Regions from separate parts of the Acetobacter persici genome, predicted to be linked through region 1. Evidence: riboswitches for the same ligand, from Rfam matches in the RefSeq annotation. Region 1 holds a riboswitch; the other holds the start of a gene.
What was found. A riboswitch is a leader RNA that binds a small molecule or an ion and turns the genes downstream of it on or off. The one in region 1 is predicted to bind S-adenosylmethionine.
Positions count from the first base shown of each region.

Region 2: linked by a shared signal. The riboswitch ahead of metZ (O-succinylhomoserine sulfhydrylase) and the one ahead of JK199_RS05420 (threonine aldolase family protein) in region 1 are both predicted to bind S-adenosylmethionine.

Region 1 is NZ_JAERKU010000003.1:216,891-221,057, forward strand. Features, by position in the region: gene queE (7-carboxy-7-deazaguanine synthase) at 1-235, opposite strand, end outside; gene bioB (biotin synthase BioB) at 281-1,282, opposite strand; gene JK199_RS05420 (threonine aldolase family protein) at 1,415-2,455, opposite strand; SAM-I-IV-variant riboswitch at 2,510-2,625, opposite strand; gene JK199_RS05425 (SDR family oxidoreductase) at 2,717-3,490, opposite strand; gene JK199_RS05430 (LysR family transcriptional regulator) at 3,637-4,167, shown strand, end outside.
Region 2 is NZ_JAERKU010000001.1:42,902-47,068, reverse strand. Features, by position in the region: gene folE (GTP cyclohydrolase I FolE) at 1-378, opposite strand, end outside; gene apaG (Co2+/Mg2+ efflux protein ApaG) at 430-903, opposite strand; gene metZ (O-succinylhomoserine sulfhydrylase) at 1,098-2,306, opposite strand; SAM riboswitch at 2,371-2,450, opposite strand; gene mutT (8-oxo-dGTP diphosphatase MutT) at 2,559-3,548, opposite strand; gene JK199_RS00170 (aromatic ring-hydroxylating oxygenase subunit alpha) at 3,541-4,167, opposite strand, start outside.

The DNA.
Region 1 (4,167 bases):
GCCAGAATCTGGCGATTGTCTCAGCAAGTTTTTCAGCCGTTTCAAACTTGCCGCCGCCCTCTCCATCCGTACCGATAAAATCAGTATCACAGAACTGGCAGATGGCTTCAGCGCGGTCGGCTTCCCGGCCAGACCACAGGTTGCATCCCGCAAAACGACAGAACACGGCCGGTCGCCCGGCCTGTCCGCCCTCACCCTGTAAGGTGAGGAACATTTCCTTGACCATATAAGACATGCGGCAACTCCTGACGCAGGTCAGGCAAGGAATGCAAGAAACATTTTAAACGGAAATGCCCGTCGTGTGCATACCCAGCTTGTCCAGAAGCGTGCGATCCCGCGAAGCCTGAGGGTTGGGCGTGGTCAGCAGGCGTTCGCCATAGAAAATGGAATTGGCACCAGCAAGGAAGCACAGGGTCTGTGTTTCATCACTCATATCCTCACGGCCCGCAGCCAGACGCACCCGGCTTTTGGGCATGGTGATGCGTGCTGCGGCAATCATGCGGACAAAATCCAGTGGGTCAACGGCCTCAGACTCGCCCAGCGGAGTACCTTTAACGCGGACCAGCAGGTTGATCGGAACGCTTTCCGGGTGCGCGGGCAGGGAGGCGAGGGCGGCAATCAGCCCTGCGCGGTCTGTCTCGTTTTCACCCATGCCGACAATGCCACCGCAGCAGACATTGATGCCCGCATCCCGCACGTTGGACAGCGTATCCAGCCGGTCCTGATAGGTGCGGGTGGTGATGATATCGCCATAATATTCCGGAGAGGTATCCAGATTATGGTTGTAGTAGTCCAGCCCGGCGTCCCGCAGTCTGCCAGCCTGTCCGGCATCAAGCATCCCCAGCGTCACGCAGGTTTCCAGCCCCAGCCCCTTTACGCCCTCAATCATGGCGCAGACGGTTTCCAGATCATGATCCTTGGGGGAGCGCCAGGCGGCCCCCATGCAGAAGCGGCTGGCTCCGGCGTCTTTCGCCTTGCGGGCTTCCATCAGCACAGCATCCACGGCCATCAGGCGTTCGGCCTTCACACTTTTTTCGTGCAGGGCGCTTTGCGGGCAATAGGCGCAGTCTTCGGGGCAGCCGCCTGTCTTGATGGAAAGCAGGGTGGAAATCTGCATTTCCGTAGGGTCAAAATGCGCCCGGTGCGTGGCCTGAGCGCGGAACATCAGCTCCGGAAACGGAAGGTCCAGCAGAGCCTGAATTTCCGGCACCGTCCAGTCATGACGGATTTCGGGCAGGGAGGCTGAGGAGGAACGCGTTACAGGAGAAGAACCGTCAGGCATGCGTTAGGAACCAGATTTTAAGTGAAAAGTGGACTGAACATATCCGGTTTGCGGCGGCAAGGCCAGCCTTGCGAAGGGCAGGGACTGGCCGATTGAAATTTCATTTCGGGTCATAACAAAAAGGACTGACCGTTAAAGCGCTGCGTGCAGACTTTTAATATCAGCCGCCAGCGCATCGACCTGCGTAAGGTCCGCATCCCATGCAAACATGAACCGTGCGCCCCCTCCGATAAATGTATAAAAGCGCCAGCCTTTGTCCCGCAGGCCGTCCAGTAAGGATGCCGGGGCCTTCAGAAAGACGGCGTTGGCTTCTGCCGGAAACATCAGGTCCAGCCCTTCAAGAGGTTTAATCTGTCTGGCAAGATGCGCTGCTGCGGCATTGGCGGCCTGACCGTTGCGCAGCCATGCACCGCTTTCCAGTATGCCGACCCACGGTGCGGCCAGAAAGCGCATTTTGGAAGCCAGTTGTCCGGCCTGTTTACAGCGGTAGTCAAAGCCATCCGCCAGTGCGCGGTCAAAAAAGAGAATTGCTTCCCCAACGGCCATGCCGTTTTTGGTGCCGCCAAAACACAGTACGTCCACGCCGGATTGCCATGTCATTTCAGCAGGGGAGCAGCCGAGAGCCGCACAGGCATTGGCAAAACGGGCGCCATCCATGTGCAGGCGCAGGCCCAGATCCCGGCAGACGGCTGAAATGGCCTGAATTTCCGCCAGTGTATAAACCTGCCCGGTTTCCGTGGGCTGGGTAATGGTGACTGCACGCGGTTTGGGGAAGTGAATATCCGTCCGGCCCGTTGCCAGCGTGCGGATAGCCTCCGGCGTCAGCTTGCCGCCCTGTGTGGGGGCTGTCAGCAGCTTGGAGCCGTTGGAGAAAAACTCCGGCGCGCCACATTCATCCGTCTCAACATGCGCGAGAGCAGAGCAGATCACACTGTTATAGGACTGGCAGAGAGAGGCCAGAGCCAGCGCATTGGCTGCCGTGCCGTTAAAGGCAAAAAAAACGTCACAGTCTTTTTCAAACAGGGTGCGGAAGGCGTCGGCGGCTCTGGTGGTCCAGAGGTCTTCACCATAGGCGGGCACATAGCCCTGATTGGCGTCCTGCATGGCAGCAAGTGCTTCCGGGCAGATTCCGGCATAGTTATCGCTGGCAAACTGTTGGGTAATCTGTGTCATGTTTGATCTCTTCAAAACGGTTGAGATCAAAAGACAAAGCGACGACGCGCGTGGCATGGGTCCGTTATTGCCGGTCTTCTGGCCACATCCCTTCCTGCAAAACAGGGAAGGCACCACCTTGCACGGATGCAGGTTGGTGTCAGGCGTCGGCCTGACTCTTGATGCTTCTGACGCTACTCATAAATAGTCGATAAAAAAACGCAACAGTTTGTTGGGTATGGAAGGAAAGGGCCACGGAGGCTCCTTTCCTGAAAGTCCACGTTATTTTGTGGTGTAGCCACCATTGATCAGAATGGTCTGGCCCGTCATCCACCAGCCTTCCGAGACCAGAAAACGGACGAAGGGTGCAATATCCTCAATGTCTGTCAGGCCTGTTTTGCTAAAGGCGGACAGGGCTGCTGCGGATTTATGATAGGCCACGGCCTCAGGTTCTTCCTGACCGTAGAAAAACGGTGTGTCCATCGGACCCGGACCAATAGCGTTGACTGAAATCCCGCGGGCACCAAACTCCTTGGAGGCCGCGCGTGTAAAATGTTCAACCGGTGCTTTGGCGCCTGCATACGTGGAATAGAACGGCGTGTAGGCACCGAGAAGGGATGTCACGAGCGTTACGATTTTGCCGTTATCATTCAGATGCAGCCCGGCTTCCTTAATGAAGAAATAGGCGGCTTTGGAATTGATGGCGAACATCTCATCAAATTCAGCTTCTGACGTCTCGGCAATTGGTTTTTTCAGCACTTTACCGACGGTATTGATGGCGATGTCAGGTTTGCCGATGGCGGCAATGGTGTCCGCAAACAGTTTGCTGTTGGCAGCGGCGGTTGTCAGGTCGGCCTGCAGGGCAACAGCCTGCACGCCGGCGGCTTTGAGGTCTGCCAGAGTTTTTTCCGCATCGGGGGCGCTGGCGTCACTGTTGTAATGAATGGCCACAGCCTTTACGCCGTGGGCTGCCAAATCGCGGGCAATCAGACCACCCAGATTTTTGGCGCCCCCCGTGATCAGAACAGTTTTTCCTTTAAGCGTATGGTCTGCCATATCCGGTTGTCCTTCCGTTGAAAGAACCGCAGGATGCGGACTTTCATGTAGCAAAAAGTATCATCTCGGTTTCCTTGATAAATTAGTATCTTTATACAACACTTGTCGTATAATACGAACAATAAGGCGTATCACCCGAGGGTTTCGTGGACCGGATTGATCTGTTTCGTATTTTTCTGCGTGTTGTGGACTCTGGCAGTTTTTCAAGGGCTGCGGACACGCTCAATATGCCCCGGTCTTCCGTTTCCACAGCGATTCAGGCGCTGGAAAGCCGGGTAGGGGCACGGCTGTTGTCCCGCACCACGCGTACAGTCACCACCACGGCAGACGGCCGGGCTTTTTATGATGTCTGCCTCCGACTGGTGTCTGACATTGAGGAAGCGGAGGGGCTGTTCCGGCGCGATAAAGCCGCTCCACGCGGTATCTTGCGGGTCGATATGCCGGGGCGTATCGGGCGGCTGATTGTGGCACCTGCCTTGCCAGACTTTCTGGAACGCTATCCTGAAATTGATATCGAACTGGGGGTGACTGACAGGCCTGTTAATCTGGTGGAAGATGGGATTGATTGCGTGCTGCGTATCGGCCCGTTGCAGGATTCCGGCCTGATTGGCAGGAAAGTCGGAGAACTGACTTTAATGAACGTCGCCAGTCCTTCTTACCTGGCGCGTTACGGTGTT
Region 2 (4,167 bases), on a different contig from region 1:
CTGCATCCGGCGGGCATAGGCATCCACCACACGCGCCAGCTTGGAAATACCGACCACGCGCTGGCGCGGCAGGTAGGCCACATGCGCCCGGCCAATAATGGGGGCGAGGTGATGCTCGCAGTGGCTTTCAAAGCGGATATCGCGCAGCAGCACGATTTCATCATACCCTTCCACTTCAGAAAACGTGCGTTCCAGAAGGGTTTTAGGGTCGATTTCATACCCCTGAAAAAACTCTTCATACGCACGGGCCACGCGGGCAGGCGTATCATGCAGGCCTTCGCGTTCCGGATCTTCCCCGGCCCAGCGCAGCATGGTGCGGATGGCGTCTTCCGCCTCTTCACGGGTGGGGCGGTTGGTTTTGGGCAGAGGGTCGCTCATGCCATTCTCCTGCGGTCTGCGTGGTGATGAAGCAGTTCTGACTGCTTCACGTTAATGGATCTGGCGGAACTGGAACGGGCTATCAAGGCTGAAGGGCGGAATGGTGATGTCAAACCGTTTGCCGGAATTGACATTCCACATCTGGTAAGACCCCCGCATGAAGCCCCCCGCCGTGGTGAGGGAAACACCGGAAGTGTAGTCAAACCCGTTCTGCGGGCGGATAACGGGCTGTTCACCCACCACGCCTTCTCCATGCACATATTCCGTCCGGCCTGCGCCGTCCGTAATCTGCCAGGTCCGTTCCTTGAGCTGGATGGGGGCCGTGCCGCCATTTTCAATGCGGATGCGGTAAACCCAGCAATACATGTCCTCATCAGGTTCAGACTGTTCCGGGAGCCAGAACACCTGTACGCAGACGCGCATATCTCCCGTCACGGCTTCATACATCGGCGCTGAGGCGAACAGGTCGCTCATGGCGTCATCATGATCGGGGGACATGGGCGGTGAGTCCGGCCAGTCAGGCATGGGGTGTTCTGCTCCTGCGCAAAAAATAAAAAAGGCCTGCTTCACGCCAGCGGGTTTTATCCCGCAGCGCAGAAACCACGGCAACAATCCGCTGGCAGTATCACGAAGCGATCAGAAAAGGGAAGCCGCCCGTCTGCTGTGTGCTGAAACAGCCACAGCAGACCGGCGGCAGGCAGGTATAAGTCAGGGCCTGATCAGGCTTTGGCGAGAGCCGCCACGCCACGGGCAAGATCATCAATCAGATCGGCACTGTCTTCCAGCCCGACGGAGAAGCGGATCGCGCCTTCAGAAATCCCGAGCTTGGCCCGTTCTTCCTCACCGATCTTCATATGGGTGGTGGTGGCCGGGTGCGTCACGAGGGAGCGCGCATCGCCCAGATTGTTGGAAATGGCGATAAGGTTCAGGGCGTTCATGAAGGCAAAGGCCCCTTCCTGCCCGCCAGCAACTTCAAACGCGACCATGGTGCCGCCACCCGTCATCTGCCGCTGGGCAAGCGCGTATTGCGGATGATCCTTGCGGCCCGGATAACGCACGCTGACAATCCCGGGCGCGGAGGCGAGGTAGTCTGCCACCGCAGCCGCATTGCGCGTCATGGCTTCCACGCGCAGGGCAAGTGTTTCCAGCCCCTTGAGCATTACCCACGCATTGAAGGGCGAGAGAGCATTGCCAGTATTACGGACGAACGGCTGGAGCGTTTCCTTAATCCAGTCTTCCCTGCCCAGTACGGCCCCGCCCAGCACGCGGCCCTGTCCGTCAATATGTTTGGTACAGGAATACACGACCACATCCGCGCCCAGTTCCAGCGGCTTCTGGTAGAGCGGGGAGGCAAATACGTTATCGACAATGACCAGTGCCCCGGCCTTGTGCGCACGCTCTGAGATGGCGGCGAGGTCCAGCACATCCAGCATGGGGTTGGAGGGGCTTTCCAGCAGCACAGCGGCGGTTGGCTTGCTGAAGGCGTCATCCCACGCGGCGAGGTCCCCGCCATCGACGAACACGGTTTCCACGCCATATTGCGGCAGCAGGTTGGCTACAATCCAGTGGCAGGAGCCGAACAGTGCGCGGGAGGCCACAACGCGGTCCCCGGCTTTAACGTGGGAGAGCAGGGCGGAAGAGACCGCGCCCATCCCCGTTGAGGTCGCGACACAGGCTTCAGCCCCTTCCAGATCGGCCAGACGCTTTTCCAGTGCAACCACTGTGGGGTTGGCAAAGCGGCTGTACTGATAGTGTGAGACTTCACCCGTAAAGGTTTTAGCGGCCTGTTCGGCGTTTTCGTAAACAAAGCCGGATGTCAGGAAAAGCGCCTCGCTGGTTTCACCATATTCGGTGCGTTCCAGTCCTGCATGCAAAAGGCGGGTGGCGGGACGCCAGGCTTTGGAAGAAGAGGTCTTGCTGTCACTCATCACGAGGTATCCGGTTCTTTTGCTGCTGTGCAGCGCAGTGTGACCGTGGAAACCGTGGCGTCGGCAGTGCGTCGCCATGGCCTCTTTAGCGCGTTTATTTTACCTCGCCGCAAGCCGGCCGTACAAATCACGAGGTTTTATCGTGCTTTAACGCACGGTAAGGGTTTTGTTATGCGGAGGCAGGTTCTGTTCGTCAAGCCTCTATCCATAGTCCCGACGGAGGGCTCAGCCATGCAGCGGGTCGGGCGTAGTTTAGAGCAATTCCTGCAAGAGCGGCACAAAAGGAATATCCGCGTCCGGCATAGGGTAATCATGCAGTTTTTCCGGCGCCACCCATGCCAGTGTCTGCCCTTCCTTCGCCGTCGGGGAGCCGCTCCAGCGGCGGCACAGATAGAGCGGCATCAGCAGGTCAAACGCCTTGTAGGCGTGGGATGCAAAGGTAAACGGCGCAAGGCAGGCGCGGGAGACATCCAGCCCAAGCTCTTCTTCCAGTTCCCGCACCAGCGCGGCTTCCGGCGTTTCTCCGGGTTCAACCTTCCCGCCAGGGAATTCCCAGAGTCCGGCCAGACTTTTGCCTTCCGGGCGTCTGGCCAGCAGAATACGCCCCTGTGCGTCAATCAGCGCGGCGGCGGAAACCAGCACGAGTTTGCGGGGGGCTGCCCCCTCGCTCTGTGGCGTGCCGGAAGGGGTATCCAGATCATCCCGCGTGGCTTCAAAAACACGGACCGGGTGCTCGCGGCCACGGGCCACAAACATCTGCTTGTCCGCGCCAATCGCCCGGAACCCGATCTGTTCCAGAACACGGGCAGAGGCTGCGTTATCCTCCGCTACCGTGGCGCGCAGGCAGGTAATATCCAGATTAGCCAGCGCCCAGCGGGCCAGCCGCCCGGCCGCCCGGGTCGCAATGCCCCGGCCCCAGTATGTGCGGCCAACCCAGTAGCCCAGCATCCCAACGCGCCCCACCTGCGGCACGGTCTGCACACGCAGGCCCACGCAGCCAAGGAGGGTATTATTTTCATCCAGAATAGCGAAATGGCAGCCTTCTCTGGCCCGATGCATGGAGAGCGTGGAGGCAATCCAGTCATCCGCCAGTGCCCGCGGGTAGGGGAAGGGCAGGCGGCTGAGCATGCGCACCACTTCCCAGTCATTGACCAGATTGTGCAGCGCAGGCGCATCATCAGGCAGAAGGGGGCGCAGCCGGTAGGGCGGCGTCTCCAGAACCAGAGACGTGATGTCAGGCATTCACAGCCGGTGCGGGTACACCGCATTCCGCCAGCAGGCCACGCAGGGCGTTGATGACGGGGAAGACCTCCACATTGTGGTCCCCACCCAGTTCACGCCATGCCTGCTGTTCAAGCTCCACAATTTCACGGTCTTCCGCAAAAATCCGTTCGGTAAACGCGACAAGGAACGGCCATGCCAGTTCCAGCACCCCCGGCACCTTGGGGCGTTTGACAGACAGGAGGCCGAACGTCCGGTTTGTCAGTTCTTCCGCATCCTGCGGGACATAGACAATCCACAGATCCATCACCGGGTCTTCATCCCCTGTCTGGATACGGAGTGTCTGATAGGGATATTCCGTGCGGATGGTCATGACGTCACGATGCTGGAATTTTTCCGAGGAATCGCGGCGTTCACCAAAAATCAGGGCTTCACCCAGAGGTTGCTTGCCACTGGTGCGGGCAAAGGAATACTGGGCTTCCACCAGACCGGGCTCGCGTTTCTGGCCCAGAAAGCGCGGGCGCATCTGGCCCATCTGCTTCATGTGCATGAACTGATGGTTCATATCCATCAGGTTCTCATGCATGAAGCTGTAGTGGCATTTGACTTCCTGCCCGAAGAAGCGGGTCTTGTATGCCGG